One region of the Mesorhizobium sp. P3_B5 genome, then DNA from elsewhere that is predicted to be linked to it. Evidence: predicted binding sites of a transcription regulator. Region 1 holds the regulator's gene; the other holds the start of a gene.
The links. The regulator PhoB, encoded in region 1, activates phosphate uptake and scavenging genes when phosphate is short. The targets are predictions, from matches to a motif close to TGTCATNNANCTGTCAT.
Positions count from the first base shown of each region.

Region 1 (15,985 bases):
TCATCTCCTGCAGCATCAGATCCTTTTCGAGCAAGCTCTTCTCGGTCGTTTCGTGCAGCAGCGACTTGGCGTCATAGGCTCGCTCCTGATAGCGCGCCACCAGCGCAATGGCGCCTGCCAGCAGCAGGCCGAACAGGCCCAGCATCACCGGAATGGCGCGCGAGGAGGGCTGCGAGAAGGCGCTTGTCGGCCTGAACAGGACGGTCCATGGCCGGCCGGCCACGGTGATCTGGCGCGTCACCAGCAGCCTGTCGCCGAAGCTTGCCGCCGGCGGTGTTTCGGACCGGAACAACAGATCGCCCGCGTCCACCTTGCCATCGTAGATTTCGGTATTGACCGGCAGCAGCGGCGTCCGGCTGAGCGCGATCTGGAACAGATCGCCGGCGCGAAAGGCGGCATAGAGTAAACCCGCCGTCGAAGATCTCGACGCATTGATGACGTCAGGCGCGGTCTCGACATTCAGCCGGACGAAGACCAGGAAGCCGGGAAAAGTCTGCGTAGCGCCCGTGCCCTGGCCGAGCTGGACAAGCCCGCTCGCATGCTGCTGGTCGTCGGCCATCGCCTTTTCGATCGCCGCCCGGCGCACCGGTTCGGTGAACATGTCATAGCCGATGCTCGACTGGTTGGACGGGTCCAGCGGCTCGAACATGAAGATGGGCGTGCGCCACGGCTGCGTCGTTTCAGGATAGACCGGGTGGGCGACGCCATGATCGTGCAGAATATCACGCTCGATCGCCGCCTCGTCGCCGGTTTTCGCCAACCTGAGAAAACCGATGCCACGCAGGCCGGCGAAATTGTTGTCGACATCGAGCGCGCTGAAGAACGCCTTGAACTCTGCTTGCGAAATGTCGCCATTCCGGGCGTCAAACAGCGCCTGGGTTGAGCGCAGCAGCGACAGATGCAGATCAATGCGGCTCTCGATCCGGTTCAGCGCGTCGTCCGCGGCCGCCTCGAATTTGATCCGCGCCGCCTCCTGCGTGGCGAAATAGGCAAATCCCGCCATCGTCAGGCTGATCAGCGCGACGGCGATAAAGGCAACGATTGGGAAAAACTTCTTCAACGGATGCTGCGGCCCATGAACGGTTCGGGACCTTTATGAGCAAGTCATCCCGCCAACACAATGGCGGGGCCAAACCATCGCGACAGCTGGCCTATCATATGCATGCGATTAGCCGGCTTACCTTACGAACTCAAGCGGCGATCTTCAGCGCGCCAGGCCCGGGAATGGCCCCGGGTGGGCATTTGCCCAGGATGATCATGCCGAGCACCTCGTCCTGGGTCACATCGGTGGTGCGCGCCGTGCCGACGACCTGGCCATTCTTCATCACGCAGACCCGGTCGGCGAGTTCGAATACGTCATGAATGTCATGGCTGATCAGGAAGATGCCGATGCCGTCGGCCTTGAGCTGCTTGACCAGTTCGCCGACCTGCGCCGTTTCCTGCGGTCCAAGTGCCGCCGTCGGTTCGTCCATGATCAGGATGCGGGCGTTGAACAGGATGGCGCGCGCGATCGCCACCGACTGGCGCTGGCCGCCCGACAGCTTGATCACCGGCTCCTTGAAGCGCTGGAAGCGGGGATTGAGCCGGCCCATAACCTTGCGTGCCTCGGCTTCCATGGCGACATCGTCGAGCGTGCCCCAGCCGGTCATCAGCTCACGGCCGAGGAACAGATTGGCGGCAGCGTCGACATTGTCGGCCAGCGCCAGCGTCTGGTAGATGGTTTCGATGCCGTATTTCTTGGCATCGCGCGGGTTGGAGATCGCAGCCTCCTGACCGTTGACGAAGATCTGGCCCGCGTCGCGCTTGTAGGCGCCGGACAGGATCTTGATCAAGGTCGACTTGCCGGCGCCGTTATGGCCGAGCAGCGCCACGACCTCGCCCGGGAAAAGATCGATGGACGCATCGTCGACGGCGCGAATGCCGCCAAAGGCGATCGAGATGTTGCGCATGTCGATCAGCGCGGTGCCCGTGGGAGCAGTTTTTTCCATGATCGTTCCTCCCCTAGACGCGCTTGCGATAAACGGTGTCGAGCCAGACGGCGATGACCAGAACGGCACCGACGACGATGCTCTGCAGCGGCGAGTCGATGCCGAGCAGCACCATGCCGGATTGCAGCGACTGCATCAGCAGCGCGCCGAGCATGGCGCCCAACACCGTTCCGGCGCCGCCGGCCAGCGACGTGCCGCCGATGACGGCGGCGGCGATGACCAGCAGCTCGTCCAGCGTGCCCAGTGCATTGGTCGACGCGTTGAGGCGGGCCGACGAGATCGCCGCGCTGATCGTCGCCAGCACGCCCATGATCATGAACACCTTCATGGTCACCCAGCGCGTGTTGATGCCGGCAAGTTCCGCCGCCTCCGGATTGCCGCCGATGGCGAAAACATAGCGGCCGAAACGGGTACGCTTGGTGATGAAGGTCATGATGATGCCGACAGTCACCGCCATCAGCACCGGTATGGCGATGCCATGCGCGATGAACAGCCCGCCTTCGGGAAGGGTGATGCCGTTCTGCTGCGCGTATTGGCGCACGATGCCGATCGGCCATGGATAGGAATTGGCGATCCAGACGGCGCCGAGGATGGCCACGCAAGCGACCACGCCAAGCAAGGTCTCAGCCCAGACGGGGCGCAATGGAAAGCTGAACCGCTTGCGTTGCGAGCGGCCGTTGAGCAGCGCGAAGGCAACCGCCGCACAGGCGACGACACCGACGATCCAGCTGGCCGTGGCGCCGATCGAGCCGCGTGGTCCGCCACCCATCAGCTGGAAGGTGGCGTCGAGCGGCGCGACCGTGCGGCCGCTGGTGATCAGCCATGCCATGCCGCGCCAGACCAGCAGGCCGCCCAGCGTCACGATGAAGGCCGGAACCTCCATATAGGCGATGATGAAGCCCTGGAACGCGCCGATCAGCAGACCAAGCACCACGCCGACGGCCAGCGCGATGATCCAGAGCCAGGGATTTCCAAGTTGGAAGCCGATGACGCGAATGAGGAATTCGGCCTGCGCCACGCCCATGATCATGCCGATCACGCCTTCGACGGAACCGACCGAAAGGTCGATGTTGCGCATGACGATGACCAGCACCATGCCGGTCGCCATGATCGCGACCGAGGAGGTCTGCACCGACAGGTTCCACAGATTGCGCGGCGTCAGGAAAAGCCCGCCCGACAGGATGTGTATGCCGATCCAGATGACCAGCAGCGCGCCAACCATGCCGAGCATGCGCGTATCGAGCTCGGTAGCCCTGAGGAACCGCCCGACGGCGCTGAGTTCGGATGCACGCGCCCGGTCTGCGGCAGTGCTGGCGACCGGCTGATTAGAGGTCGTATCGGTCATGCTATCCTCCCACCGGTTTGCCGTCTGGCGCGGATGCCGGAACATGGATGCTATTTGCTTTCCGCGATCATTTGAAGCGGAAAGCCCCTTGAGAAACGCCGCGGCTTTTGGGCCGCGGCGCCGAAATTTGGAACCGATAGCGGTCCGGTTTTAGTTGCAGGCCGCAACGCTGCCAGCAGTGACGCCAGCGCAGACTTCGTCCTTCTTGATCCAGCCGGCATCGATGACGACGTTGAGGTTGTCCTTGGTGATGGCAACCGGGGTCAGGAACAGCGACTTGACGGTGTTGCCGCCAGGCGTCGTGAAGTCCTTGGCGCCGGCAATGTCGCCGGTCTTCTTGCCGTCGGCCAGCTGCGAGGCGATCTCGGCGGCGTTCTTGCCGAGTTCGCGCGCGTCCTTCCACACCGACACGGTCTGCGTGCCGAGTGCGATGCGGTTCAGCGCGGCGTGGTCGCCGTCCTGGCCCGACACCGGCACGGTTCCGGCCAACCCTTGAGCCGTCAGCGCGGCGACGACGCCGCCGGCGGTGCCGTCATTGGCTGCAACCACCGCATCGACCTTGTTGTCATTGGCGGTCAGGAACTGTTCCATGTTCTTCTGGGCATTGGCGGGCAGCCAGCCGTCCGTATAGGCCTCACCGACATTCTTGATCTTGCCGCCGTCGATGGCTTCCTTCAGCACTTCCATGGAACCGGCGAACAGGAAATCGGCATTCGGATCGGCACCCGAGCCCTTGATGAAGACGTAGTTGCCTTCCGGCTTGGCCTTGAACACTTCGCGGGCCTGCATGCGGCCGACTTCCTTGTTGTCGAAGGTCAGGTAGAAGACATCCTTGTTCTCGATCAGGCGGTCATAGCCGACGACCGGAATGCCTTCGTCCAGTGCCTTCTGCACCGCCGGGCCGATGGCCGATGCATCCTGCGCAAGGATGATCAGCGCGTTGGCGCCCTGCGAAATCAGGCTCTCGACATCGGTCAGCTGCTTGCCGGGATTGGACTGCGCGTCGGCGGAGATGTACTTGTCGCCGGCGGCCTCGATCGCCGTCTTCATCGCCGCTTCGTCGGTCTTCCAACGCTCTTCCTGGAAATTCGACCACGAAACGCCAATGACCTTGTCCTTCGCCTGTGCGACCGACGCCAACGTCAACGACATGGCGACACCCGCCAGCATGGCGACTGCAAATTTCTTCATGATATCCTCCCTAAATCGCGCGCAGCGCGACAAACTGGCCCGAAGGCCGGCACAAAGGCTCTATTTTTTCGAGCCTCGAAAAAATAGTGGTCCAACGTCGGAGCGCTGTCAACATCGATTCTGATGGATTTTGATGTGTCGCTGACTTTTTTTCGAGGCTCGCAATAAATAATGACAGTGCCGCCGGCTTCTGCCAATATTTGGCCGGTGTCACCGACTGCCTTCAATATCATCAGAGGCCGCGAGGACGACCGGGAGGAAAACAAAAAAGATGTCGGTTGGAATCCGCCACGACGATTTGCGCCGCCGCAACCGGGCGATGGTGCTTTCGGCCGTGCGCCGCGCCGGCCAGCCGTCGCGGACCGAGATCGCGGCGACCACCGGCCTCAGCCACTCGACCATATCGGCGATCTCCGCCGACCTGATCGGGGAAGGCATCCTGGCCGAGAGCAAGGCCAGCGAAGCTGTTTCGCTGAAACGCGGCCGGCCGCAAGTCGGTCTCGGGCTCAATCCGGAAGCAGCCGCTGTGATGACAGTGGTGCTGTCGCTGAATTTCCTTTCCGTCGCTGTCATCGACTACGCCGGCCAGGTGGTGGCCGAAGAGCAGCGCCGGCTGGACACGCTGACCATGCCGCGCGACGAACTGATCGGCGAATGTGTCGCCATAGTCAGGCGTCGGCTCGAGGATCCCGACCTCGACACCCACAGCGTCGCCCGCATCGCCATGGGCATCCAGGGCATCACCGATTCGCACGCCCGCGCCATGCTGTGGTCGCCGATCACGCCGCAGACCGACATCGCCTTCGCCGACATACTGGAAGGCGAATTCGGCATTCCGGCCACCATGGAAAACGACTGCAACATGATGGCGGTGGCGCTGCAGTGGCGCGATCCGGTCCGCTACCACGACGATTTCATCGCCATCCTTTTGTCGCACGGCATCGGCATGGGACTGGTGCTGAAGGGCGAGCTGTTCACCGGCACCCATTCCTCGGGCGGCGAGTTCGGCCACATGATCCATCGCCCGGGCGGGGCGCTGTGTCGTTGCGGGCGGCGCGGCTGCGTCGAGGCCTATGCCGGCAACTACGCCATCTGGCGCAACGCCAGGCAATTGGGCGAGGACGCCGAGCCGGTCGCCGATGTCAGCGACGCCGACATGCGGGCGCTCGCCGTCGCGGCACGTGAGAAAGACGGACCGGAGCGCGAGGCCTACCGCAAGGCCGGCGAAGCGCTTGGCTTCGGCCTCGGCAGCCTGTTTGCGCTGATCGATCCGGCGCCGGTCGCCATGGTCGGCGTCAGCGCCGCCGCCTTCGACCTGATCGAACCGGCGCTGCGCGAGGCCATCGCCCAGACCGCCGGCGGCCAGCACTCGAAATCGATCTCCTTCGACACCGAACCGAACGAATTGCCACTGATCCGCGAAGGCTGCGCCATGCGGGCACTGAGCTTCGTCGACCAGGAGATCTTCGCGCCGGGCGGGCAGGCACGGGCTGGCGCTATCGGGAAAGACGTGGCCTGAGGACGACGTCAATCATTGATGCCGCAGATTGTCGCCGACTTTAGAGATTGGCCGAAGCCGTCCCAACGTCGTCATCCCAGGGCGAAGCAGGAGCGAAGCTCCGTCGCGGAGACCCTGGGATCCATGCCGTGAAATCGGTCAAAGAATTCAACGGGGCAGAATTCTGCACAGTAGCAACGCCTTGAGGTCGCGGCATGGATCCTTGGGTCTGCGCCGCGTCGCTACGCTCCTTGCTTCGCCCAAGGATGACGAAGCCATGAGCGGGCTGAGCCAATCATCGACGCGTGAGGTCCGGGAGTGGACGCATTCAACCAATAAACGCTTCCGCGCCGAGGGACCTAGTCTTCGCGGATCGCATAACCGGCGCCCCGAATGGTTCGGATGACATCTGGCATGCGGCCATTGTTGACCGCCTTGCGCAACCGGCCGACATGCACGTCCACCGTGCGTTCGTCGATATAGATCGTCTCGCCCCAGACATTGTCGAGCAACTGGCTGCGCGAGAACACCCGGCCAGGATGACGCATCATGAACTCGAGCAGGCGGAATTCGGTCGGCCCGAGCCGGATCTCGCTTTTCTTGCGATAGACCCTGTGCGATTCGCGGTCGAGCACGATGTCGCCGACCTTCAGCACGCTGGACAGCACTTCCGGCTTGGCGCGGCGCAGCAGCGCCTTGACCCTGGCCATGAACTCCGGCGTCGAGAACGGCTTGACCAGATAGTCGTCGGCGCCGGTCGAGAGGCCGCGCACGCGGTCGCTCTCTTCGCCACGCGCGGTCAGCATGATGATCGGCAGCCGCTCGGTTTCGGGCCGCATCCTGAGACGCCGGCACAGCTCGATGCCGGAAACCGCCGGAACCATCCAGTCCAGCACCAGCAGGTCGGGCACGTTTTCCTGCAGGCGGATCTCAGCTTCGTCGCCGCGCGTCACCACCTCGACCTGGTAGCCTTCGGATTCGAGATTGTAGCGGAGGAGCAGGCCTAGCGGCTCCTCGTCCTCCACCACCATGATGCGTGGCGCGATCATCGGCTGGTCACCCTTGTCGTCATGCCGCCGGCGCGGACATCGCCGTCTCGTCCTGCTTCGGACGATTGGCGGGCAGCTGCGTGCCGGTCAAAACATAATACGCATTTTCGGCGATGTTGGTGACATGGTCGCCGATGCGCTCGAGGTTCTTGGCGCAGAACAGGAGGTGCGTGCACGCGGTGATGTTGCGCGGATCTTCCATCATGTAGGTCAAAAGCTCGCGGAACACCGATGTGTATTTGACGTCGATGCGCTCGTCGTCGTTTCTGAGCTTGGCGAGCGCTGCCGCATCGGCGGCGGCATATTCCTCGACCACCCCTTGCACCTGGATGAGCACAAGTTGAGCCATCGCATCGATGGAATGCGACAGGTCGCGCGGCGTGACGCTGAGGCCGACGGTGCCGACGCGCTTGGCGATGTTCTTGGCGAGATCGCCGATACGCTCGAGGTCGCCGGCCATGCGGATCGACCCGACCACTGCGCGCAAATCGTTGGCCATCGGCTGGCGCTTGGCGATCAGCGTGATGGCGCGGTCGTCCAGCTCGCGCTGGCGCGCATCCATGATGGCGTCGTCGGAGACGACGCGCTGCGCCAGGGCGTTGTCCGAATTGAGCAGCGCCTTGGTCGAGCCGCTGACCATCGAGCCGGCGAGATCGCCCATGTCGCGGATCAGCTTGCTGATCTGCCCCAGCTCTTCATCGAAAGATGCGACGGTATGTTCACCCATGATCCTAGTCCTCGTGCCTGAAACTTCGCTGCCGGAACCGCTCAGCCGAACCGGCCGGTAATGTAGTCCTGGGTGCGCTTGTCGTCGGGGTTGGTGAACATCTTGTCGGTGGCGCCCTCCTCGACGAGGTAGCCGAGATGGAACATCGCCGTGCGCTGCGACACGCGCGCCGCCTGCTGCATCGAGTGGGTGACGATGACGATCGTGTAGTTCTGGCGCAGTTCGTCGATCAGTTCCTCGACACGGGCGGTGGCGATCGGATCGAGCGCCGAGCAGGGCTCGTCCATCAGGATCACCTCGGGCGACACGGCAATGGCGCGCGCGATGCACAGACGCTGCTGCTGGCCGCCGGAAAGGCCGGTGCCGGGTTCCTGCAAGCGGTCCTTGACCTCGTTCCAGATCGCCGCCTTCTTCAGGCTCGACTCGACGATCTGATCCATGTCGGCCTTGCGCTTGGCCAGTCCATGGATGCGCGGGCCGTAGGCGACGTTCTCGTAGATCGACTTCGGGAACGGATTGGGCTTCTGGAACACCATGCCGACGCGCGCCCTCAGTTCGACGACGTCGATGCTCTTGTCGTAGATATCCTCTTCGTCCAGCGTGATCTTGCCGGTCACCCGCGCCGAATCGATGGTGTCGTTCATGCGGTTGAGGCAGCGCAGGAAGGTCGACTTGCCGCAGCCCGACGGGCCGATCAGCGCCGTCACCTGGTTGAGGCGCACGTCGAGATTGACGTCGAACAACGCCTGCTTCTCGCCGTAGAACACGCCGACCTTGTCGCCGCGCATTTTGATCACTTCGTTCGACTTGGCGTTCATTTTATCGCCCACAGCGTTTTCAAGGGACTGTTCGGTCATGATGTTCATACCAAAATGCCTTTTTTCTACCAGCGCCGCTCGAACCGGCGCCGAAGCACGATCGCGGTGATGTTCATGGCCATGAGGAAGACCAGCAGGATGATGATGGCGCCGGACATGCGTTCGACGAAGGCGCGTTCGGCCTCGTTCGCCCACAGGTAGATCTGCACCGGCAGCGCCGTCGCCGGATCGAAAGGTGTCTTCGGATAGTCGGCAACGAAGGCGACCATACCGATCAAGAGCAGCGGCGCGGTTTCGCCGAGCGCGCGCGCCAGGCCGATGATGGTGCCGGTGAGAATGCCGGGGGCGGCTAGCGGCAGGATATGCTGGAACACCATCTGCATCTTGGAAGCGCCAAGACCAAGCGCTGCCGCGCGGATCGACGGCGGCACGGCGGCCAGTGCCGCACGCGTCGCGATGATGATCGTCGGCAGCGTCATCAGCGTCAGCACCAGGCCGCCGACGAAAGCGGCCGAGCGCGGCATGCCGAGGAAGTTGATGAAGACGGCAAGGCCGAGAAGGCCGAAGACGATCGACGGCACCGCGGCCAGATTGTTGATGTTGACCTCGATCAGGTCGGTGAACCGGTTCTTCTTGGCGAATTCCTCCAGATAGATGGAGGCGGCGACGCCGATCGGCAGCGCCAGCAAAAGCACGATCACCATCATGTAGAGCGAGCCGATGATCGCCACGCCCATGCCGGATGTTTCCGGACGGCTGGAAGCTCCGTAGGTGAACAGGCCGGTGTTGAAGTGCTCGGCCATCACGCCGTCCGCCTTCAGCTTGTTCATCCAGGCGATCTGCTGGTCGGAAACCTTGCGGCGCGCTTCCTCGACGCCGAGGTCGATCTGGCCCTTGAAGGCCGAGTCGAGATTGGCGGCGGCCAGGATGTTGACGTCACGCGTCGTGCCGATGACCGACGGATCGGCGGCGACGATGTCGCGCAGCTGGACGCGGGCGCCTTCGGACAGGAAGCCCTTGAGCTGTTTGATAGCCGGCTTGTCGTCGGGAGAAATGCCGAGCTTGGCGATCAGCGCGTTTTCGGCAAGCTTGGGATAGTTCGCCTTGATCAGCACACTGGGATCGGTGGCCCGCTTGTTGGAAGGATCGATCACCTTCGCGTCGAAGTTGACAGGCAGCGACACCGTCGTCTGCCAGAAGGCGGTGTAACCCTTCGAGACAATGGTGACGAGGATGATGGCCAGGAAGGCAAGGCCGACGGAAATCGCCAGCATGCCATAGATGCGGAAGCGGCGCTCCGCGGCATAGCGGGCCTTCAGCCCGATGTCGCGGCGCGGATGAGCGGCGGCCCGGACCATCGTGTCCATGGGAATGTCGGTCATTCGTACTGCTCCCGGTATTTGCGCACGATGTAGAGCGCGACGATATTCATCACCAGCGTCAACGCGAACAGCGTCAGGCCGAGCGCGAAGGCGACCAGCGTCTGCGGCGAATTGAACTCGAGGTCGCCCGTCAGCTGGTTGACGATCTTGACGGTGATGGTCGTCATCGCCTCGAACGGGTTGATGGTGAGATTGGCGGCGACACCTGCCGCCAGCACGACGATCATCGTCTCGCCGATGGCGCGCGAAGCCGTCAACAGGATGGCGCCGACAATGCCGGGAAGTGCCGCCGGCAGGATGACGCGCTTGATTGTCTCGGAGCGGGTCGCGCCGAGGCCGAGCGAGCCGTCGCGCATGGCGCGCGGCACCGCCGTGATGATGTCATCGGACAGCGAAGACACGACCGGGATCAGCATGACGCCCATGACCAGGCCGGCGGTGAAAATGCTCTGGCCCTGGATGAAGGGCGAGCCGCCCGTCAGCGCCGCGGAGAGATCGCGCAGGAACGGCCCCAGCGTGACCACCGCGAAGATGCCGTAGACGATGGTCGGTATGCCGGCGAGCAGTTCCAGCGCCGGCTTGACCACAGAGCGCAGCCGGGGCGTTGCATATTCGGCCATGTAGACCGCCGACATCAGCCCGATCGGCACCGCGACAACGAGCGCGACCGCTGCGATATAGAGCGTGCCGGCAAGCAGCGGGATCAGGCCGAACTGGCCCTGGCTCCCGCCCGAACCGGCAGCGGAGAAACGCGGATCCCAGACCGTGCCGAAGAAGAAACTCGCCGGCGACACGCTTTCGAAAAAGGTGATCGTCTGGAACAGCATGGAAAGCACGATGCCGACCGTGGTCAGGATGGCGATGGTGGAGGCGGCAAGCAGCCCCCACAGCATCAGCCTCTCGACATTGTTGCGCGCCCTGGCGCGCGGCGCGATCTGCCTCAGCGCATAGAAGGCGCCGGCGATCGACAAGGCGAAGGTGATAATTGCGCCAAACAGGCCGAGCCGGTTCTGCACGGCGTTCGCCTCGACGGCGATCGGGATCATGTAGTCCTGCGTGTCGGTCGCCAGCGCCACGCCCTTGGCGGCGAGCATCGGCTGCAGTCCGGCGAAAGTGGCTGGCAGTGCGGTGTTCGCGTCGAGCTGGCGCAAGCCCTTGGCGAGGCTCTTTACCAGGCTGACGTCCAGCGCCTCGCTGGCAACCTTGCTGTCGGCGGTCCGCTCGGGCAAGGCGGCGTGAATGTGACGGTCGAGATAGACCGAAGAGCCGACGTTCCAGACGGCGAGCAGCAAAAGGGCGGGCAGAACGGCGAGCAGGAAGGCCCACCAGCCGTGATAGTGGGCGCGCGAATGCGGCTTCACCGTGCCATTGTCCTGAGCGGAAGCACGCTGCCGGCCGATAAAGAACGCAACCAGGCCTATGGCAACGATAATGGCGAGTACGAGCAAGGACGACATCACCCACCCCAAGGAAAATTCAAAGCGCCGCCGCCATTGCGGCAGGCGACGAAACCAGGGCGCGGACTTGGCCCGCGCCCTGGTTCGGTAGCTGATTACATCGTCTTCCCGGCGGCGAATGCGTCACGCTGGGCCTGACGCTCTGCGTCGGGAGCCGCAACGAGGCCGTATTCGGCGAGCGGGCTTTCCGGGCCGACCATCTGGTCGTCAAGGAAGAACTCGACATATTCCTTGAGGCCGGGAACGACGCCGAGATGCGCCTTCTTCACGTAGAAGAACAGCGGGCGCGACACCGGATACTCGCCGCTGGCGATGGTCGCGGTCGAAGGCACGATGCCCTTGACGGTCGCAACCTTCAGCTTGTCGGCGTTGTTTTCGTAGAAGGCGAGGCCGAACACGCCGACGCCGGTCTTGTTGGAGTCGATGCGGGCGAGCGTCTCGGTATAGTCGCCGTCGATATCGATAGCCTTGCCGTCCTTGCGGATGGCGATGCAGGTCTTGCCGACTTCCTTGTCGTCGCTGATGCCGGTCGCCTTGATGGCGGCCTTGTCGCAGCCGGCGTCGAGAAGCTTGGTCTCGAACACTTCACGCGTGCCGTGCTTTTCGCCCGGGATGTAGGCGGCGATGTCCCAGTCGGGCAGCTTCGGGTTGACCTGGCTCCACTTGGTGTTCGGATTGTCGACCAGCTTGCCGTCGACGACCAGCTTGGCGGCCAGCGCCTTGTAGATGTCGGCGGGAACCAGCGCCCAGTCCGGGCCCTTGATGTCGGTGGCGAAGACGATGCCGTCATAACCGATGCGGACTTCCTGGATTTCCTTCACGCCGGCGTCGACGCAGGACTTGACTTCGTCCGGCTTGATCGGGCGCGAGGAGTTGGCGATATCGATGGTGTCTTCGCCGACGCCCTTGCAGAATTCCTTGATGCCGGCGCCGCTGCCGCCGGACTCGACCACCGGGGTCTTGAAGTTGGTAAAGGTTTCGCCGAACTGCTCGGCGACGATCTTGGCATAGGGTAGCACGGTCGACGACCCGGCGACCTGGATCTGGTCGCGCGCGGCGGCGAAGCCGGACGACGCGGCCAGCGCAAGCGCCGCGGCCGACGCCGTGAGGAGGAATTTCTTCATGTGGCCTGCTCCTGTTCGGAAGATGGTCTCTCGGCGCCAGTGTCTTTCGGCGCCCGCTGAGGCCAATAGCCCCCGATTATTACAGTCGCATGACAGTTTCGTGTCAGCCCGGTAACGTCGAACGGGAGTGCCGAAAATGGCGGCCGGCCAGCCTTGGCAATGTGGTCGCGGTTTGCTGCCGAAATCAGGGACTTGCGCGATTCCGGCCGGCTTCTTCCTCAGCGGCAAGCGCAGGGAAAGAAAAGCCGGGCGGGAGCGCGTTGCCTGTGGCCAGAGCGTGTCTTGGCCAAGCCATCACCGAAAACAGGGTCCGTTGGGGTAGAATTGACGCTGTTTCTTGCCGGCGGTCGCTTGCTCCCGCCCGTAACTGGTGCGGATTTCTATGCGATCATTGTCCCGGCTGCGGGCTTGTTTTGGTATGGTGCGATCGCACCATAGTGTTTCGCGCAAGGGCGGCGCCGAATCTTCGGCGATCTTTCTCCGCTCCTTGCGAAAGCAGCTGCGACGGCGCGCCTATCCTGCGCTGCGCAGGACCTCCCCGCCGGCGTTGACCCAGCGCTCGACCTTTTCCAGCAAGGCCCTGGGGCTGATCGGCTTGGGCAGATAGTCGTCCATGCCCGCTTCCAGACAACGTTCGCGATCGCCTTTCAGCGCATGCGCTGTGACGCCGACAATCGGGATATGCGTACCCGTCTCCTCTTCCAGCCGGCGAATGGCGGCCGTCGCTTCGAGCCCGCTCATCTCCGGCATCGAGACATCCATCAGGATCATGCGCGGGTTGAGCCTGCCGAAGGCGTCGAGCGCCTTGCGACCGTTGCCGACGATTTCGAAACTGTAACCGGTTTCACCGATGATCTGGGTGAACACCATCTGGTTCACCTCATTGTCCTCCGCAACCAGTATGTCGAGCCTGCGTTCATCGCCGGTAGCCCGGGCGCGGGCACGAACCGGCGGTGGCTGCAGCAAGGCCCGCTCCGAAGCAGCGTGTGGCGGCTTTGCGGATGCGGGTTCGGCAATGCCGCCGGAACCGCTGCGTGCTGCCGGCAGCACGCGACCGTCCGTCGTGTGGTGATGGTGACGCTGGATTGTCGCGACCAGTGTTTCCAAAAGCACCGAGGACCGCGCCGGCTTGATCAGCTGCGCATCGATGCCGAGATCGCGATAGCTGGTGTTGGCGAGCGATTGGTCGACCGATGTCAGCATGATGATCGGCGTATCGGCGAGGCCGGCGGTGTTGCGCACGATCCGCGCCATTTCGGCGCCGCTCATTCCCGGCATCTGGTAGTCGAGCACGACGCAGTCGACCGGCACCCCATAGGCAGCCGCGGCAACGAGCACCTTCAACCCCTCGGCGCCGCTTTCCGCCGCGCAGGCATCGAATGTCCATGACGCCATCTGCTCGCTCAGAATCGACCGGTTGACGGCATTGTCGTCGACGATCAGCACCCGTGCGCCCGTCACGTCGACCGGCATGATCCGCTGCCCGCTCTGTTGCCCGGCCCTGGGCAATGTCACGGTGAACCAGAAGGTCGAGCCCTTGCCTTCGTCGCTTTCCACGCCGATCTCGCCGCCCATCAGCTCGACCAGGCGCGAGGTGATGGCGAGCCCGAGCCCGGTGCCTTCGTGGCGTCTGGTCGACGAGGTATCGACCTGGCTGAATTTTTCGAAGACGAGTTTCAGTTTCTCAGGCGGAATGCCGATGCCGGTATCGGTGACCGAGATGGTGAGCTTTGTTCCCGTCGGCACCTTCTGACCGGTCACGTCGACCAGCACATGGCCTTCGTCGGTGAATTTCACCGCATTGCCGACCAGATTGGTGACGATCTGCCTGATGCGGCCGACATCGCCGATGAACAGGCTCTCCAGGCCGGGCTCGATGCGCACGATGAGCTCGAGGTCCTTCTCCTTGGCGCGCGTCGACACCAGCGTCGCCACATCCTCGATCGCCTCGGGGAGGTTGAAGGGCGCCGGGTCGAGCACCAGCTGGCCGGCGTCGATCTTGGAGAAGTCGAGGATGTCGTTGATGATCGTCAAAAGCGCGTTGCCCGACTTGACGATGATGTCGGTAAACGTCTTCTGCTTCGGATCGAGATCGGATTTGGCCAGAAGTTCGGCCATGCCGAGCACGCCGTTCATCGGCGTGCGGATCTCGTGGCTCATATTGGCCAGGAATTCCGACTTGGCGCGGTCGGCAAGCACGGCGCGCTGCCGCGCCTCGCGCAATTCGGCCTCGCGCAGCTTCAGTTCGGTGATGTCGGTGGTCGATCCGATCAGGTAGAGCGAGCCATCCGACGCGATCATCGCGCCCTTGCGGGCGAACTGGTGGCGCACGCTGCCGTCGGCAAGCGTCACCGTCTCCTCCACCTCCTGGGTCTCGCCGGTGCGCAGTACGGCAAGATCGCCATTGACGAAAGCTTCGCCGTCCTGCCCGAAAATCTCGATGTCGGTCTTGCCGATCGCATCTTCCCTGGTGAGACCGGTGAGGTCGCACCAGCCCTTGTTGACGTAGAACTGCCTGAGGTCGGAGCGCTTGGCGTAGATCGACACCGGCACATTGTCGATGAGGCTGCGGAACACCTCGTTCTCGCTCATGCTCTCCTGCAGCGCGTGTTCGCGCGCCTTGACCTCAGTGATATCGGTGCTGGAGCCGACCAGGTGCACCGACCCGTCGAGCGCCACCAGCCGGCTCTTGCGCGTCATCAATTGCCTGAGCGTACCGTCGCGGTGGGTAACGGGCTCCTCGATCTCGCGGACGCGGCCGGTGACGACGACTTCGGTGTCGTCCTGGCTGTAAGTTTCGGCATCGTCGACGCCGAAAAGCTGGCGGTCGGTGCGGCCGATGACCTCTTCCTTGGGGATGCCGGTCAGCGCGCACCAGGCCTTGTTGACGAATTCGATGCTCAGATCATCGGCCTTGATGAAGGCGGCAACCGGCAGTTCGTCCATCACGTGCCGGAACAGGTCGATCTGCCGCATGCTTTCCTGCAGCGCCTTTTCGCGGCTCTTGATCTCGGAGATGTCGACGCGCACGCCGATGAACGTGCCGTCCTCGGTCCGCATGTCGTAGACCTGGTACCAGCGGCCATCGGGATTGAGGCGCTCATAGGACGAGTTGGGCAAGCGGTAGCGGGCGAGAATGGCGTCGAGCCAGCGCTCGGGATCGCCGTCATACAGTTTGTCGACCTGAGGGTCGCCGCTGAGGCGGAAATAGCCGACCGAATGGCCGAGCTTCAGCGCGTCGCGGAAGGTGCCGCCGGGGTGCCAGGCCGGCTTCAGCGCCGGCAGCGTATCCTGCAGCTTGCGGTTGGCGAAAACGAACTTGTCGTCGCGATCGTAGATGATGACGGCGGCCGGCAGCGATTCCAGCACCGTGGCGAGGTTCTTGCGTGCGTCCTCGGCTTCCGTC
Region 1 is NZ_JBFUGR010000007.1:105,578-121,562, reverse strand. Features, by position in the region: gene AC1DVW_RS19300 (CHASE domain-containing protein) at 1-1,060, opposite strand, end outside; gene AC1DVW_RS19295 (ATP-binding cassette domain-containing protein) at 1,191-1,988, opposite strand; gene AC1DVW_RS19290 (sugar ABC transporter permease) at 2,002-3,333, opposite strand; gene xylF (D-xylose ABC transporter substrate-binding protein) at 3,484-4,524, opposite strand; gene AC1DVW_RS19280 (ROK family protein) at 4,796-6,043, shown strand; gene phoB (phosphate regulon transcriptional regulator PhoB) at 6,382-7,071, opposite strand; gene phoU (phosphate signaling complex protein PhoU) at 7,091-7,798, opposite strand; gene pstB (phosphate ABC transporter ATP-binding protein PstB) at 7,840-8,664, opposite strand; gene pstA (phosphate ABC transporter permease PstA) at 8,682-9,998, opposite strand; gene pstC (phosphate ABC transporter permease subunit PstC) at 9,995-11,455, opposite strand; gene AC1DVW_RS19250 (substrate-binding domain-containing protein) at 11,551-12,579, opposite strand; gene AC1DVW_RS19245 (PAS domain-containing protein) at 13,093-15,985, opposite strand, start outside.

Region 2 (15,985 bases), on a different contig from region 1:
TGGCCAGCACGATGCCACGCTGATGGCAGGCAGCGGCGATCACCGCCCGGTTGGGGGCCGAATTCCGCTCCGATTCGGCCATCCGCTTTTCGCAGAACAGCTTGAAGTCGCGATCGGTCAGCTTCAGCTTGCGCTGGTAGTAATAGGCGTAGGTTTCGAGATTGACGAACTGGCGCTGTCCCGGCGCATGGTCCATCAGCGACGCCAGTTTGACCCGTTCGTCGCCGTCGAAATTGGCGAAAGCGGCGAGGCAATCCGGTGCCGAAACCTCGCAGCGCAGATGGATGAAATGGTCGGCTCGCAGCCGGTCCTGCTGGACGCTGTCCTCGATGGCGTCGGCCAGCTTGCGGATGTCCAGGGATGTCAGGTCGGCATCCTCGTCCATGCCGACGCGCAAGGCATCGAGCACGGTGGTGATGCCGGCGGTGGCCACCTGCGCGTCATGGGCGAGCACGGCGGCGATCGGATTCCAGCGCACTTTCGGTCGCGGCGCATAGTGGCCTTCGAGGTGATCGGTGTGCAGCTCGACCAAACCGGGGATGATGTAGTCGCCACCCATGTCCTCGCCGGTTCGGCCGACACCGGCCTCGATGCCGGCGATGAAACCGTCGCGCAACACGATCGAGCCTTCGACGATCTCGTCGGCCAGGACGATGCGGGCATTGTTCAGAACGGTCTCGGCGGTCATTGCAGGCAGTCCTTGCTGGTTCAGCGTCAGGCAGTTTTTCTGGCGGCGCGGCGCGCCAGTGCGTGATGGGAAAGCACCATGAACGGGGCGCCGGGTTCGGTTTCGACAAACAGCGTCAGCGCGTCGACCGGCACCGGCTGTTGCAGCACCTGCGCAAACAGGCTGTCGATTGCTGCGCGCAAACGGGGGCTTTCCTGTGACCCGGCGCGGCCCGACAGCGTCATATGGAACCGAAAGGTCTCGAAGACATAGGGGTAGCCCCACTGGCAGAGATTGCGAAACTCGGCCGGCTTCAGCGAATCGGGGCTGCGGCGTTCGATTTCCGCTTCGGTTAGCGGCGCGCGAAAACGGTCGAAGCCAAGCACGACGTCATCGGCGAAACGGTTGAGCGCCGGCAGCGGGCCCTCCGGCACCAGCGCGAAGAAGCTGTCGATCTGGCTGACGACCAGGCGCGGGATGGTCACCACCGGCGTCGCTTCTGCAAAAGCGTCAAGTGCCGCGCGAAGCGAGGTTTCCGTCTCGTTCGGCGCCAGCCGGAAGGGCGCCTTCAGCGTCGCATGAAAACCGTAGCGGCGGGCTGACGCGGTGTGGAAGGCGACTTCCGCCGCCGACAAATCGCCCACGGCCTCGACCGGGCGGGTGGCGGCGCCGAACGGATCCCGGCCGAGCCAATTGGCGGCGATCCGCGCCAGCGGCTCGTCCTGCCGGGGGGTGAAATAGATGGCATAGCGCATAAGAAGTCCTCGTCAGCTCCGCTGCCATAGGCGATTTCCATGACGGATTGACGAAGCTTTGAAGGGTTTTCGATGGCAAATCGACCCTGAAGGTCCTTAGCCGACGATTTTTCCAAGCTGGACCAACAGCTTCAGCCGAAAAGGCGGGACCGATCAGGCCTTCATCAGCCATTCGTGCTCGGGCGCGTTGTGGAACTTCCACGTCCGCTTCGGTCCGGCCATGACGTTGAGATAATAGAGATCATAGCCATGACAGGCCGCACAGGGGTGGTAGCCCTCGGGTACCAGCACGACATCGCCGTCTTCGATCGCCATCGCCTCATCTAGGGCGCGTTCGCCATTCTTGTCGGCATCGGTGTAAACGCGCTGGAAGGCAAAGCCCTGCGGCGGGTTGAGGCGGTGGTAGTAGGTTTCCTCGAGATAGGACTCGGCCGGCAGATTGTCCTGGTCGTGCTTGTGCGGCGGGTAGCTCGATGTATGGCCGCCGGGCGTGATGACCTCGACCACCAGCAGCGAATCGGCCGGCTTGCCCTCCGGCAGGATGTTGGTGACATAGCGCGTGTTGGTGCCCTTGCCGCGGATCTCCTGGCCGAGATCGTCGGGCGCGATGACGCGGACCGGCAGACCGCCGCCAAGGCCGGGCGCCGAGCAGACGGCGAGTTCCAGTTCAGTGTCTGCGGTCACCGACCAGTCCGAACCCTCGGGTACATAGACCGACCACGGCTTGCCTTCGAAAGGCGACATGCGCCCGCCGAGCAGGCCGAGCTCGTTGCCGCCGGCTTTTGCCTTGCCCTTGCCGGTGACGAACACCAGGCAGATTTCACGATCTTGCGTCTTGCCGGATGCCGTCTCGCCGGGCTTCAACCGATGCAGGTCGAAGCCGACATAGGTCCAGCCGGCGCTTTTCGGCGTGACATGGGCGACGCGGCCATGGCCCTTGTTGGCTTTGACGAGCAGTTTCGACATTTTTTGTCTCCCTAATTTCAGCCCTGCTTGCGGTCCCGTGAACAAACTTCGGAGATTAGCCGGGGCCCTCTCAACTTCGTCATCCTAGGGCGAAGCAGGAGCGAAGCTCCGTCGCGGAGACCCTAGGATCCATGCCGTTACCTCGGCCGAAGGGTGCAGCGGAGCGAAATCCTGCACCGTCACGCCACCTTCAACGTCATGGCATGGATCCTAGGGTCTGCGCTGCGTCGCTGCGCTCCTTGCTCCGCCCTAGGATGACGAAGTGAAGAGCGTTCCTGCCAATCGCCAACGTCGGCGAGCCACCACGCACGCCGTATCCGATCCACAAAAACCTCTGCGCCATTGACCGCTCTATTCCTTTGGCTCGACCGGAGGCTTGTCCTCATCGACCGGCTTGTAGAGGTAGAAGAACTGCCAGACGGCGTAGCCAGCGAAACCAAGAGCGAGAACGCCCCAGAATGGCGTGCCGGTGGCAAATTCGATCCCCGACCAGGCGAGGCAGACCACGACGATGGCAACGCGCCGCCACAAGGGCCGGAAGAACGGGTGCTCATAGTCTTTCATCGGGCCAATCCGGGTTTCACCAACTGGGCATCAGATAGGCTGCCCGTCACGGCAAATCCAGCATTCATGCGTTGGGGAAGCCTTGCGTTTCGACCGTGTAGCCGGCGGCGGTCATCACCCGCATCAGTTCGGCGTAGCCGACCTGCGCCATCTTCAGCGGTGGATTCTTCTTCGGATCCTGCTCGGCCTCGACCACGAACCAGCCCTCATAGCCATGGTCCGCCAGCTTTTGCACGATGGCGCCAAAGTCCAGCGAACCATCGCCCGGCACGGTGAAAGCGCCAAGCGCCACGGCATCGAGGAAGGATTGCTTGCTGCGATCGAGATTGTCGATCACGTCCATGCGCACATCCTTCACATGCACATGGCTGATGCGCTGGTGATGATTGTCGATGGCGCGCAACACATCACCGCCGGCAAAGGCGAGGTGACCGGCATCGAGCAGCAGCGGGATGCCTTCGCCGGAATAGCGCATGAAGGCATCGAGCTCCGGCTCGGTTTCAACCACGGCCGCCATGTGGTGGTGATAGGACAGTGGCATGCCTTGTTCGGCGCACCATTCGCCAAATTCGGTCAGGCGCCTGGCGTAGGCCTTCATCTCGTCGTCCGCGAGTTTCGGCTTGGTGGCGAGCGGCTTCGAGCGATCGCCCTGGATGGAGCGGCCGACCTCGCCATAGACGATGCAAGGCGCGTTGACGGCCTTGAACAGGTCGATCATCGGCTGGATGCGATCCTTGTTCTTGGACATGTCTTCATCGACCAGCGTGCCGGAGAACCAGCCGCCGCACAGCGTGACGTCGGCCGTCTTCAGGATCGGCAGCATGATCTTGGGATCGTTGGGAAAGCGGCGGCCCATTTCCATGCCGGTGAAGCCGGCCGAACGCGACTGGCGCAAACACTCCTCCAGCGACACGTCATCGCTGAGTTCCGCAAGATCGTCGTTCCACCACGCAATGGGGGACATGCCCAGTTTGGCTTTCAAGTCGTCACTCCAGATTGAAACAGTACATTCTTTTGCCGCCGGCGCTGCCCCTCATCCGCCTGCCGGCACCTTCTCCCCGTATAGGGACGGGGAGAAGGGAGCTAGCATCAATCGCCGATGGTCTGCATCTGGCGCTTTTCATCATAGGCCTTGCGGGCCGCGTTCACCTGGCTGCGCGCGGACACTTCCGGCACCGCCACATCCCACCAAGTGCCGCCGGCATCGGTTGAAACCAGCGGATCGGTGTCGATGACCAGCACCGTGGTGCGCGTGTTCTTCTTGGCCTTTTGCAGCGCGTTTTCCAGCCCGGCGATCGACGGCACTTTTTCGGCAATGGCGCCAAGGCTTGCCGCATGCGCCGCGAAGTCGATGTCGGGCAGGATCTCGTGGCGCGAGTCCTTCAGCAGATTGTTGAAGTTGGCGCCGCCGGTCGCCATCTGCAGCCGGTTGATGCAGCCATAGCCTCTGTTGTCGAGCAGCACGATGGTGAGCTTGAGGCCAAGCATCACCGACGTGGCGATCTCGGAATTGAGCATCAGATAGGAGCCGTCGCCGATCATGACGACGACGTCCTCGTCGGGCTTGGCCATCTTGACGCCGAGCCCGCCGGCGATCTCGTAGCCCATGGTCGAGAAACCGTATTCGGCGTGGTAGGAGCCGGGCGCACCGGCCTGCCAGAGCTTATGCAATTCGCCGGGCAGACCGCCGGCGGCATGCAGCAGCGTCACGCCGGAACCCATAGCGCGCTGTACGGCGCCGATGACCTGCGCGTCGGAGGGGTAGGCGGCGTTGGTCGACGCCGTCACCTTGCTGGCATCGGCCTGCCAGTCCGTCTTGCCCCTGGCCGCATTGTCGGTCCAGACGGCAGGCGCCTTCCAGCCTTTCAGCGCAGCACCCAACTCAGCCAGTCCCTCGGCTGCATCGGCGACCAGCGGCAGCGCGCGATGCTTGCCGGCGTCGAAAGGCTGAACGTTGAGGCCGATGATGGTCTTGCCGGAATTCTTGAACAGCGACCAGGAACCGGTGGTGAAATCCTGCAGCCTGGTGCCGACCGCCAGCACTACGTCGGCTTCCTCGGCCAGCCGGTTGGCGGCCGAAGTGCCGGTGACGCCGACCGCCGCCATGTTCAGCGGATGATCGTCCGGCAGCGAGGATTTGCCGCCTTGCGTCTCGCAGACCGGAATGCCGGCGCCTTGTACGAATTTGGCCAGTTCATCGGAGGCCTGCGAATACAGCACGCCGCCGCCAGCGATCACCAGCGGCTTTTTTGCCCCTTTGAGCGCTGCTACCGCGGCCGCCAGCTCGCTGCGGTCCGGGCGGACACGGCGCTGGTGCCAGACGCGTTCGGCAAAGAAGCTCTCGGGATAGTCATAGGCCTCGGCCTGCACGTCCTGACAGAGCGACAATGTCACCGGGCCGCATTCGGCGGGATCGGTCAGCACCTGCATGGTCCGGGCCAGCGCCGGAATGATCTGCTCCGGCCGGGTGATGCGGTCGAAATAGCGCGACACCGGACGAAAACAGTCATTGACCGTCGCCGTGCCGTCGGAAAAATCCTCGGCCTGCTGCAGCACCGGATCGGGAATGCGGTTGGCGAAGACATCGCCGGGTAAAAACAGGACGGGCAACCTGTTTACGTGTGCGAGCGCTGCCGCCGTCACCATGTTGAGCGCGCCGGGACCGATCGAAGAGGTCGCCGCCATGAAGCGGCGGCGGAAATTGGCCTTGCCATAGGCGATCGCCGCATGCGCCATCGCCTGTTCATTGTGGGCACGGAAGGTCGGCAGTTCGTCGCGCACCTGATAGAGCGCCTCGCCGATGCCGGCGACATTGCCATGGCCGAAGATCGCCCAGACACCGCCGAAGATCGGCACTTTCGTGCCATCGATCTCGGTCATCTGCTGGCTGAGAAAGCGGGTCAGCGCCTGCGCCATCGTCAGGCGGATTGTCTTGGTCATTTTGTTTTCCTCCGCAGTCCTATGCCGCGCCTTGTTATGCTGCTCTGCGGCCACGCGCGGCAAGCCACGCCTCGGTCAGCTTCTCGAAGCGCGACGCCATGTCGGCCACCGCCTCGTCGTCCGTCATCTTGCCGGCCAGCCATTGTTCGGCGGCGTTGATGAAGATGGTGCGACCGACGGCGAAACCCTTGACGATGGGCGCCTTGGCAGTGGCGGCGAAGGCCGCTTCCAATTCGTCCTGCGGCGCTTCCAGTCCAAGCAGCACGACGCCGCGGCACCACGGATCGTGCTTCAGGATCACCGCCTCGATCCTGGCCCAGGCGCCGGCCGAAGCCTGTGGTTCGAGCTTCCACCAGTCGGGCTTGATGCCGAGCGCATAGAGTTCCTCCAGCGCCCGCGGGATGGTCGTGTCGTCGAGCTTGCCATGCTTGCCGGCGATGATCTCGATGAGAAGTTCCCGGCCAACTTTGCGCGCGGCTTCGAACAGAGCGCGCAGCTTCTGCTGCTGCTCTTCCTTCAGCGCCGCCGGATCGTCGGGGTGGTAGAAGCACAGGCATTTGATGCAGTGCTCGACCGGCCATTCGACCAGTTGCGAGCCGATATCCTGCGAGAATTCGAAGCGTAGCGGCCGCGAGCCCGGCAATTCGACGGGACGGCCGAGCCAGGCGAAGGAATGGCGGGCATATTCGAACATGGCGTCGCGGCCGTATTTTTCGTCGAGCAGCATGCCATAGCCGGCGCGGCCGGCGGCGACCTTGGCCGCGGCTTTCACCGTCAGCACCTTGAAATCCTGGATGCGCGACGGGTTGGCGCCGGCCTTGGCGGCGACATCGTCGAGCTGGATGCGGTGGTCGCAGGCCAGCGCCATCAGCGAGGGAATGTCGCGACGGCGCGTCGTCGCCCAATGGATGTGGTTGATCGCCTCGTCCTTGCGCAACGCCAGATGCTTGGAGCCGTTTTTGAGGAAGAACTGCAATTCCTCGAAGGTCGGGTATTCCGGCGCGCAGACCAGGCGCGACACGGCGAAGGCGCCGCAGGCATTGGCCCAGGTCGCCGCCGTTGCATGGTCTTCGCCACCAAGCCAGCCGCGCAGGAAGCCGGACATGAAGGCGTCGCCGGCGCCGAGTACATTGTAGACCTCGATCGGAAAGCCCTTGCCGACGATGCCGTGCTCGAGATCGTCGCTGATCGGTCCGTCATAGACGATGCAGCCCATGGCGCCGCGCTTCAGGACGATGGTGGCCTTGGACAGCGAGCGGATCGTCTTCAGCGCGCTCAGGCAATCATCGGCGCCCGACGCAATCATGATCTCTTCTTCGGTGCCGACGATGAGATCGCAATCGGGCAGCACCGTCTTCAGCTGGGCGGAGACCCGGTCGGATTTCACATAACGCTCGAAACCTTCGGCATGGCCGGCGAGACCCCAGAGATTGGGGCGGTAATCGATGTCGAACACCACCTTGCCGCCCTTGGCCTTGATGATGCGGATGGCCTTGCGCTGCGCCGCGTCGCTGTTGGGCCGTGAAAAATGCGTGCCGGTGACGACGATCGCGCGGGCGGAAGCGATAAACGCCTCATCGATATCCTCTTCCGACAGCGCCATGTCGGCGCAGTCCGAACGGTAGAAGATCATCGGCGAGACGCCTTCCTCCTCGACCGACAGCAGCACCAGTGCCGTCAGCCGGTCGGGATCGGTCTTCAGGCCATCGACCGAAACGCCCTCGCGCTTCAGCTGTTCGCGGATGAAACGGCCCATCTGCTCGTTGCCGACGCGGGTGAGCAGCGCCGAGCGCAGGCCGAGCCTGGCGGTGCCGACGGAGATGTTGGCTGGACAGCCGCCGACCGACTTGGCAAAGGAGGTGATGTCCTCCAGGCGCGAGCCGATCTGCTGGCCGTAAAGGTCGACGGAAGCGCGACCGATGGTGATGACGTCGAGCGGCGCCTGTTTTGCGTCCACGGCTTCGCTCATTGGAACCTCCCGTCGGCCTTGTTGTCTTTGATAACACGCGCGAGCGGCAGCGTGATGCTCCCAATATGAAATAATAATTCCAATCCATAGTCAATATGGAATGAGCATTCCTTTGCCGAAAACTGCCGCCAAATTTCACCAGGCCCCAAATTCACCAGGCAAGCGGGCCCTCATCGTTGAAGTATCCCGCGGTCGGACCATCGGTGTCCAGGGTGGCCAGGCGGATGACGATCTCGGCCGCCTGCTGCACCGTGCGGTGGCCCTTGAACCCGTTGAGATCGGTGGCGGTGTAGCCGGGCGCCGCAGCGTTGACCTTGATGCCTTGCCCCTCGAGTTCCCTGGCGAAGGCCACGGTGATGGCATTCAAGGCAGTCTTGGAGCTGCCATAGCCCATCAGGTTGACGGCAGAATTGGCGGTGGCAGGGTCGAGCGCGCGTCCGATGGAGCCGGTGGAACTGCTGACCATGACGATGCGGGCGGCCGGCGCTGCAAGCAGTAGCGGCAGGAACGCCTGGGTCACGCGGATCGGGCCGAAGACATTGACGTCATAGGTGGCCTGGATGTCGGCAACACGCTGCCGACTTGGCGGCGGATCGTAGTTGATAGCGACGCCGGCGTTGTTCACCAGCACGTCGAGGCAGGAACTGTCCGCGCTGACGATTTTGACGGCCGCCGCCACGCTTTCATCCTGTGTGACGTCGAGCTCGAGCCATTGAACGTCCAGGCCTTCGGCGCGAAAGGCTTGCGTCGCTGCCATGCCGCGTTCGGCGTCCCTGGCGCCGAGCCAGACCTTGAAGCCCATCGTCGCCAGTCGCCGGGCGATTTCGCGGCCAATGCCCTTGTTGGCGCCGGTCACCAGAGCGCTTTTCGATGTCATCATGTCAGTGTCTCCTGTGCTCGTGCGGAAGGCATCCATTTGGAGCAGCACAGGAAACGTCGCGCGCCGAAACCTCTCTCGCTCTTGCCTAATCCTCTCACGATGGTTGCGCGGCGCGTGGCGATGCGCGATGCTCGTGCCATGAGTGAACCCCTGCGAGAGCTGATCGATATCGCCGGCCGCCATGCGCGCGGGCGACGAACAGCAACGGCTATCCCCCGCGTATCGATCGGCCGCAGTGAAGTCACCACGGCACCATTGGCGGGCGTGTGGGGTTCGGGAATCTTGTTCGTGCTGCAGGGCGCCAAGACGGTCCTGATCGGTGACCGATCCCTTCGCTACAATCCAGCCAGCTATTTCATCTACACTGTCGACACGCCGACCATCAGCCAGTTGGTCGAAGCGAGCGCCGCGCGTCCCTACTTGGCCATCGGCTTCAGCCTTGATCTGCAAACTGTCGCCGAACTCCTCGTCGAGCACGAACCGGCCCTTAGCGGCGACAATTTCTCCACCTCTCCGGTCAATGACGAGTTGCTCGATGCGTTGCGTCGAATGATGCGGCTGCTTGACCGGCCAGCGGAGATTCCGGTGCTGGCGGCCATGCTTGAACGCGAGATGCTGTTTCGGTTGCTGCAAGGCCCCCAAGGCGGAAAGCTGCGCCAGCTTGCGCGGATCGATGGCCATCTGTCCCGAATACGCCAGGCGATCGCCTGGATCCGGACGCATTGCCATCAGCAAATCCGGGTCGAGGATCTGGCCGACATCGCGCATATGAGCAATGCCGCATTCTATCGCCACTTCAAGGCGGCGACGGCTATGAGCCCGATCCAGTATCAAAAGCAGATTCGGCTGCTGGAGGCCCGCCATCTGCTGGTTGCCCAGCCAGGCAATGTGGCACAGGTCGCCTTTGCCGTCGGCTATGAGAGCGCTTCACAGTTCAGCCGGGAATATGCCCGTCAGTTCGGGTCACCACCAGGGCGCGACGCGGCGCAGCTTGTGGCGAGAGGCGAAGCGGCCGTCGAGGTTATCTAGGCCTTGCGCTTGCGGCCGCCGTCACGCCGCTTCTCGCCAACGGCGACGGTCAGCGCCATGGCCAAAGCCATCGTCGCCGACAGCGAGCGGAAGCCGGCGAAATCGGCCTCGGCGACTTCGAACCAGACCTTGGCGAACTGGGCGAGCGGCGAAAAGGCGCTATCGGTGATCGCCACGATCGGCACGCCTTGCTCCGAAATGGTCTTGGCTTCCTCGATGGTCGCCGGCGCATAGGGCGAGAAGCTGATGGCGATGACGGCGTCTCGCGGCGTGGCAAAACCGATCATCTCGGCGTTCAGGCCGGCGGCGGATTCGATCAGCTGGTTGCGGATCTTGAGCTTGCCCAGCGCATAGGCGATGTAGGACGCCACCGGATAGGAGCGGCGCTTGGCCAGCACATAGATGGTCTCCGCCTTCGCCAGCAGAGCGATCGCCTCTTCGAAATGCGGTTCGTTGAGCGTGCGTGAGATGTCGTTGAGCGAGGTGCTGGCGGCGGCGACAAAACCGTCGAAGATCGCCCGGTGGCCGGCGCCTTCCTCGGCCTTTGCGCGCAACGCCAGCAGCCTTTCATCATAGGACGAATTGCGTTCGCGCAGGCGTTCGCGAAACACCGACTGCAGGCTGGTGAAGCCATCGAAGCCGAGCTGCTGGGCAAAGCGGATCAAGGTCGAAGGCTGCACGCCGGCCGAGGCAGCGATGCTGGCGGCGGTGCCGAAGGCGATGTCGTCGGGATTGTCGAGCGCATAGGCGGCGATCTGGGCGATGCGTTTGGGCAAGGTTTCGCGCCGCTCGAGGATCGTCGCGCGCAGCGTCTCAAAATCGCGAGGTACCCGTTCGTCCATCGTCGCTTTGCCCAGGCTCATCGGTCGGTACCCTCTCTGCCTCATCATAGCGAGGCTGCGCAAGAACGCCATAATAAATGAGGCAGGCGTTCCATTCCTGAGAAAAATGGACTAATTCATCCACGCGACACTTTTCAGCCAGCGGAGACAAGGGAAATGGTCGGAGTCGGTCTTATCGGCACGGGCTTCATGGGCAAGTGCCATGCCATCGCATGGAGTGCCGTAGGCGCCGTCTTTCCAGACGTGGCCAAGCCACGGCTCGTCCATCTTGGCGAGGTCAATGAGGACCTGGCCAGGCGCAAGGCGGGCGAGTTCGGCTTCGCCAAGGCCTCCGGCGACTGGCGCGCCGTCGTCAATGATCCGGACGTCGATATCGTCTCGCTGACCACGCCGAACCAGTTCCATCCGGAAATGGCCATCGCCATCCTCGAAGCCGGCAAGCATCTGTGGTGCGAAAAGCCGATGGCGCCAAGTTTTGCCGAGGCCGAAGCCATGGCTGCGGCGGCGAAGAAATCCGGCAAGGTGGCCGCACTTGGCTACAACTACATCCAGAATCCGGCCATCCGTCACATCGGCGCACTGCTCGACGAGAAGATCATCGGCGAGGTCAACCTTGTGCGCATCGAGATGGACGAGGACTTCATGGCCGACCCGGAGGCGCTGTTCTTCTGGAAGCATGAGGCTTCGTCAGGCTATGGCGCGCTCGACGATTTCGCCGTGCATCCGCTGTCGCTGATTTCGGTGCTGTTCGGCCGTGTCGGCCGCGCCATGTGCGACATGGCCAAGCCCTATGCCGACCGCAAGGTCGCCTCCGGCGGGCGCCGCGCGGTGGAAACCTACGACATTGCCAGCGTGCTGATGCATCTCGAAAACGGCATTGCCGGCACGCTGCTCGTCAACCGTTCGGCCTGGGGCCGCAAGGGCCGCATCGCCATCCAGATCTTCGGCTCGAAAGGCTCGATCCTCTACGACCAGGAGCGGATGAACGAGTTCCAGCTCTATCTCACCGCCGACCGGCCGACCGAGCAAGGCTACCGCACCATCCTGGTGGCGCCGCACCACAAGCCCTATGACAGCTTCCTGCCGGCGCCTGGCCATGGCCTCGGCTTCAACGATCTCAAGATCATCGAATGCCGCGAACTGTTGACGCGCCTCGCCGGCAAGCCGGCGCGCATCATCGACTTCGACGAAGGCCTGGAAATCGAGCGCACCGTGCATGCGATGGCGCGCTCGTTCGAGGAGAAGCGCTGGGTGGAGGTGAGGTAGCGCCTCCTCGTCAGGCGGCTCCCGGCCGGCTCTCCATCATGGTGCGGCGGGCTGAGCGGCGCCATTCGACGGCGCCAGCAAGGCCATGCAGCACCGTTTCGGTGGTCGCCCAGTCGATGCAGCCATCGGTGATGCTCTGGCCATAGACGAGCGGCTTGCCGGGCACGACGTCCTGGCGGCCGGCAACGAGATTGCTCTCGATCATGACCCCGATGATGTGCTCGTCGCCTGCGGCGACCTGGCCCGCCACATCTGCGGCCACTTTCGGCTGGTTCTCCGGCTTCTTGGCCGAGTTGGCGTGGCTGACATCGATCATCAGCCGGGGTGCGACGCCGATGCGGGCGAGTTCCGCCGAGGCTGCCGCGACACTCGCCGCATCATAGTTCGGCTGAACGCCGCCACGCAGGATGACGTGGCAGTCCTCATTGCCGGTGGTGGTCGCGATGCCGCTGCGCCCGCCCTTGGTCACCGCCATGAAATGATGCGGCTGGGCGGCGGATTTCACCGCTTCGGCGGCGATCCTGAGATTGCCGTCGGTGCCGTTCTTGAAGCCGACCGGGCAGGAGAGACCCGATGCGAGTTCGCGGTGGATCTGGCTCTCGGTGGTGCGCGCGCCGATGGCGCCCCAGGCGACGAGGTCGGCGATGTATTGCGGCGTCGTCATGTCGAGGAATTCGGTCGCTGCGGGAAGGCCGAGATTGTTGACGGCCGATAGCACGTTGCGAGCCATCCGCAGCCCCTTGTCGATGTTGAAGCTGCCGTCGAGGTCGGGATCGTTGATCAGGCCCTTCCAGCCGACAGTGGTGCGCGGCTTTTCGAAATAGACCCGCATGACGATCTCCAACCGGTCGGACAGGGTCTCGCGCAGCGCCGCCAGACGGCTGGCATAGTCGACGGCCGCGACCGGATCGTGGATCGAACACGGGCCGACGATGACGAGCAATCGGTCATCGGTCCCGTTCAAGATGGCATGGATGGCGTTGCGTGATGCGCTGACGGTGCGCGTCGCCGTCAGCGTGCGCGGGATCTCCCGCATCACCTGGTCCGGCGTACTCAATTCCCTGATTTCCTTGACCCGAAGATCATCTGTGGTGGTCAACACGGCTTTCTGCTCCTGTTTGGGAGACCTGCCGGCAAAAACAAAAAAGCCGCCAGGTCTGGCGGCTGTTCGGATTTTGATGCTGCAATCTTCAGATCGAGCGCAATCCTCCCGCCGCCAGCGAGCTCCTAAAGTACCAATATTTGGCGGTCAGGTTGATCATGAGGCTCATATAGTCGAAGCGAAGGCGTTTGTCACTACTCGCCGATCACCCCGGCAATGTTCTGGTCGTAGTCGACCAGCGATCCGGTCATGACGCCAGCCTGCGGGCTGACCATGTAGCTGATCAGCCGGGCAAGCTGCGCCGGCTTCACCAGCTGGCCCATCGGCTGCGCGGCCTCGGCCTTTGCCAGCCAGTCGTCCGGCGCATCGTGCCATTTCTTCTGCACGATCGCTTCGCCTTCGGTGTCCATCCAGCCCGGCAGCACGGCGTTGCAGCGGATGCGATTGCGCCGATAGGAACTGGCTACGTTCTTGGTCAGCGTCATCAGCGCGCCCTTGCTGGTGGAGTAGGGCGTCAGGAAGGACTGGCCGGCATGCGCCGACATCGACAGCACATTGACGATCGAGCCCGGCGCCTTGCGTTCGAGCAGGTGCGCCACCACGCCTTGCATCAGGAAAAACGGTCCGCGCACATTAGTCGCGAAGATCGTGTCGAAAAGCTCTTCGCTGGTTTCGACCAGCGAACCGCGGGCCGAAGTGGCGGCGGCATTGACCAGCGCGTTGATGGTGCCGAAATGCGCGATCGCGGTTTCGACCGCGCGCTTGCAGTCGGCCACTTTTGAAACGTCGGAGCTGATGAAGATCGCGTCGACGCCTAATTTTTTGAAATGGGCAACGGCCTTGTCGCCCTTTTCCTGCGAACGGCCAATAAGCGCCAATGCCCGGCAACCCTCGTCGGCCAACGCCTCGGCAACGGCAAAGCCGATGCCTTGCGCGCCGCCGGTGACGATGGCGCGCGTTTCTGAATTGCGACCGGCCGATACACTCATCACTTTGCTCCTGGTTCTTCCTAAGTGCTCTTACTTGTCGAGACGGACGGTCTTGCCCGTGGTCGCCGACTTCAGTGCCGCATCCGCCAGTTTCAGCGCGACAAGGCCGTCGGCCCCGCTCGGCGCCGCCTTCTTGCCGCTCGTTGCCGCGGTGATGAAAGCGGCGATCTCGATGGCATAGGCGTCGAGGTAGCGGGTCATGAAGAAGTCGTGCAGCGGCGGGCGGGTGTAGCCCTTGTCATTGGCGACCTCGATCGACACCGGCCGCTGGTTTTCGGCGGCGACCATGCCCTTGGAACCATGCACTTCGATGCGCTGGTCGTAGCCATAGGTGGCGCGGCGGGAGTTGGAGATGACGGCCTGCTTGCCCGAAGCGGTTTCGAGGATGACGCTGACCGAGTCGAAATCGCCGGCTTCGCCGATCTTCTTGTCCACAAGTACCGAGGCATGGGCGCTGACCGCTACCACCTCTTCGCCGAGCAGGAAGCGCGCCATGTCGAAATCATGGATGGTCATATCGCGGAAAATACCACCCGAGCGCTTGATGTAGTCGATCGGCGGCGCGCCGGGATCGCGCGAGGTGATGGTGACCATCTCGACGGTGCCGATGGCGCCGTCGTCGATCGCCTTGCGCACGGCGGCGAAGTGCGGATCGAAGCGGCGGTTGAAACCGACCATCAGCGTCGCCTTGGCCTTCTCGACCACGGCCAGGCACTTCTCGACGCGCTTGACGTTGAGGTCGATCGGCTTCTCGCAGAAGATCGCCTTGCCGGCCTTGGCAAAGCGCTCGATCAGATCGGCATGGGTATCGGTCGGCGTGCAGATGACGACGGCGTCGATGTCTTTTGATTTTTCAATCGCGTCGATGGTCCGCACTTCGGCGCCATAAGCCGAAGCCAGTTCGGTCGCCGCCTTCTCGAAGGCGTCGGCAACGGCAACCAGTTTGGCCTGCGGATTGGAGCCGACGGCGCGGGCGTGGACCTTGCCGATGCGGCCGGCACCGAGGAGGGCGAAACGAACAGTCATGGAAATTTCCTCTAAGGGGATGGGTTCGAGAGAATTGTGTCTCCACCTTCCTATTGGGGGAAGGTGGCAAGGCTATTTCTGAACGCGGCAGATCGTCCCGGAAACCGGATGGCCACCCTGTTTATGCCGCGAGTTCCGCCTCGCCGGTCTTGGCGCCGGTGATGTAGGAGACGATATCGTTTCCGTCGGTGTCCTGCTTGCGCAGATTGGCGACAATCTTGCCACGGCGGAAGACGACGATGCGGTCGACCAGGTCGAACACCTGGCGCATGTTGTGGCTGATCAGGATCAGCGGCTCGCCATTTTCCTTCAGCGTGCGGATGATGTTTTCGACCTGCGCCGTCTCCTGCACGCCAAGCGCTGCCGTCGGCTCGTCCATGATGATGAGCTTGGAAGCAAAGGTCGCGGTGCGGGCGATCGCCACGCACTGGCGCTGACCGCCCGACATGTGGCGGATGGTGCTGGACAGATTGGGGATCTTGACCGCCGTGCGGACAAGCGCCGCCTCGGTCGCCTTGCGCATGAACTTGCGGTCGAGGATCGAGAACGGCCCGAGATTGAACAGCACCTTCTCGCGGCCGAGAAACAGGTTGGACGGCACGTCGAGATCGTCGGCGAGCGCCAGGTTCTGGAACACGGTCTCGATGCCGGCCTCGCGCGCTTCGATGGGGCCGGAAAAGTTCACTTCCTTGCCGTCGAACCAGACCTTGCCGTCGGTGCGCTGTTCGACGCCGGTGATCTGACGCACGAAGGTCGATTTGCCGGCGCCGTTGTCGCCCATGATGGCGACATGCTCGCCTTTGCGCAGTTCGAAATTCGCGCCTTCGAGCGCATGCACGCCGCCATAGCGCTTGGTCAGGTTTTCGGTCTTCAGAACGATGTCCGACATGATCAACCTCCTATCGCGCGCCGGCGCTGGCGCCATTGGTCGAGAACCACCGCGCCGACGATGATCACGCCCTTGACCATCTCCTGGTAGTAGGCGTCGAG
Region 2 is NZ_JBFUGR010000002.1:119,854-135,838, reverse strand. Features, by position in the region: gene AC1DVW_RS05675 (alpha-D-ribose 1-methylphosphonate 5-triphosphate diphosphatase) at 1-688, opposite strand, end outside; gene AC1DVW_RS05670 (DUF1045 domain-containing protein) at 715-1,422, opposite strand; gene iolB (5-deoxy-glucuronate isomerase) at 1,576-2,388, opposite strand; gene AC1DVW_RS05660 (DUF3329 domain-containing protein) at 2,740-2,952, opposite strand; gene iolE (myo-inosose-2 dehydratase) at 3,017-3,934, opposite strand; gene iolD (3D-(3,5/4)-trihydroxycyclohexane-1,2-dione acylhydrolase (decyclizing)) at 4,042-5,892, opposite strand; gene AC1DVW_RS05645 (bifunctional 5-dehydro-2-deoxygluconokinase/5-dehydro-2-deoxyphosphogluconate aldolase) at 5,927-7,861, opposite strand; gene AC1DVW_RS05640 (SDR family NAD(P)-dependent oxidoreductase) at 8,013-8,741, opposite strand; gene AC1DVW_RS05635 (AraC family transcriptional regulator) at 8,862-9,770, shown strand; gene AC1DVW_RS05630 (MurR/RpiR family transcriptional regulator) at 9,767-10,612, opposite strand; gene AC1DVW_RS05625 (Gfo/Idh/MocA family protein) at 10,769-11,878, shown strand; gene AC1DVW_RS05620 (3-deoxy-7-phosphoheptulonate synthase) at 11,889-12,980, opposite strand; gene AC1DVW_RS05615 (SDR family oxidoreductase) at 13,175-13,969, opposite strand; gene iolG (inositol 2-dehydrogenase) at 14,000-14,995, opposite strand; gene AC1DVW_RS05605 (ATP-binding cassette domain-containing protein) at 15,117-15,884, opposite strand; gene AC1DVW_RS05600 (ABC transporter permease) at 15,887-15,985, opposite strand, start outside.
Region 2: the regulator PhoB is predicted to act here: its motif matches at 1,462-1,478, upstream of AC1DVW_RS05670 (DUF1045 domain-containing protein).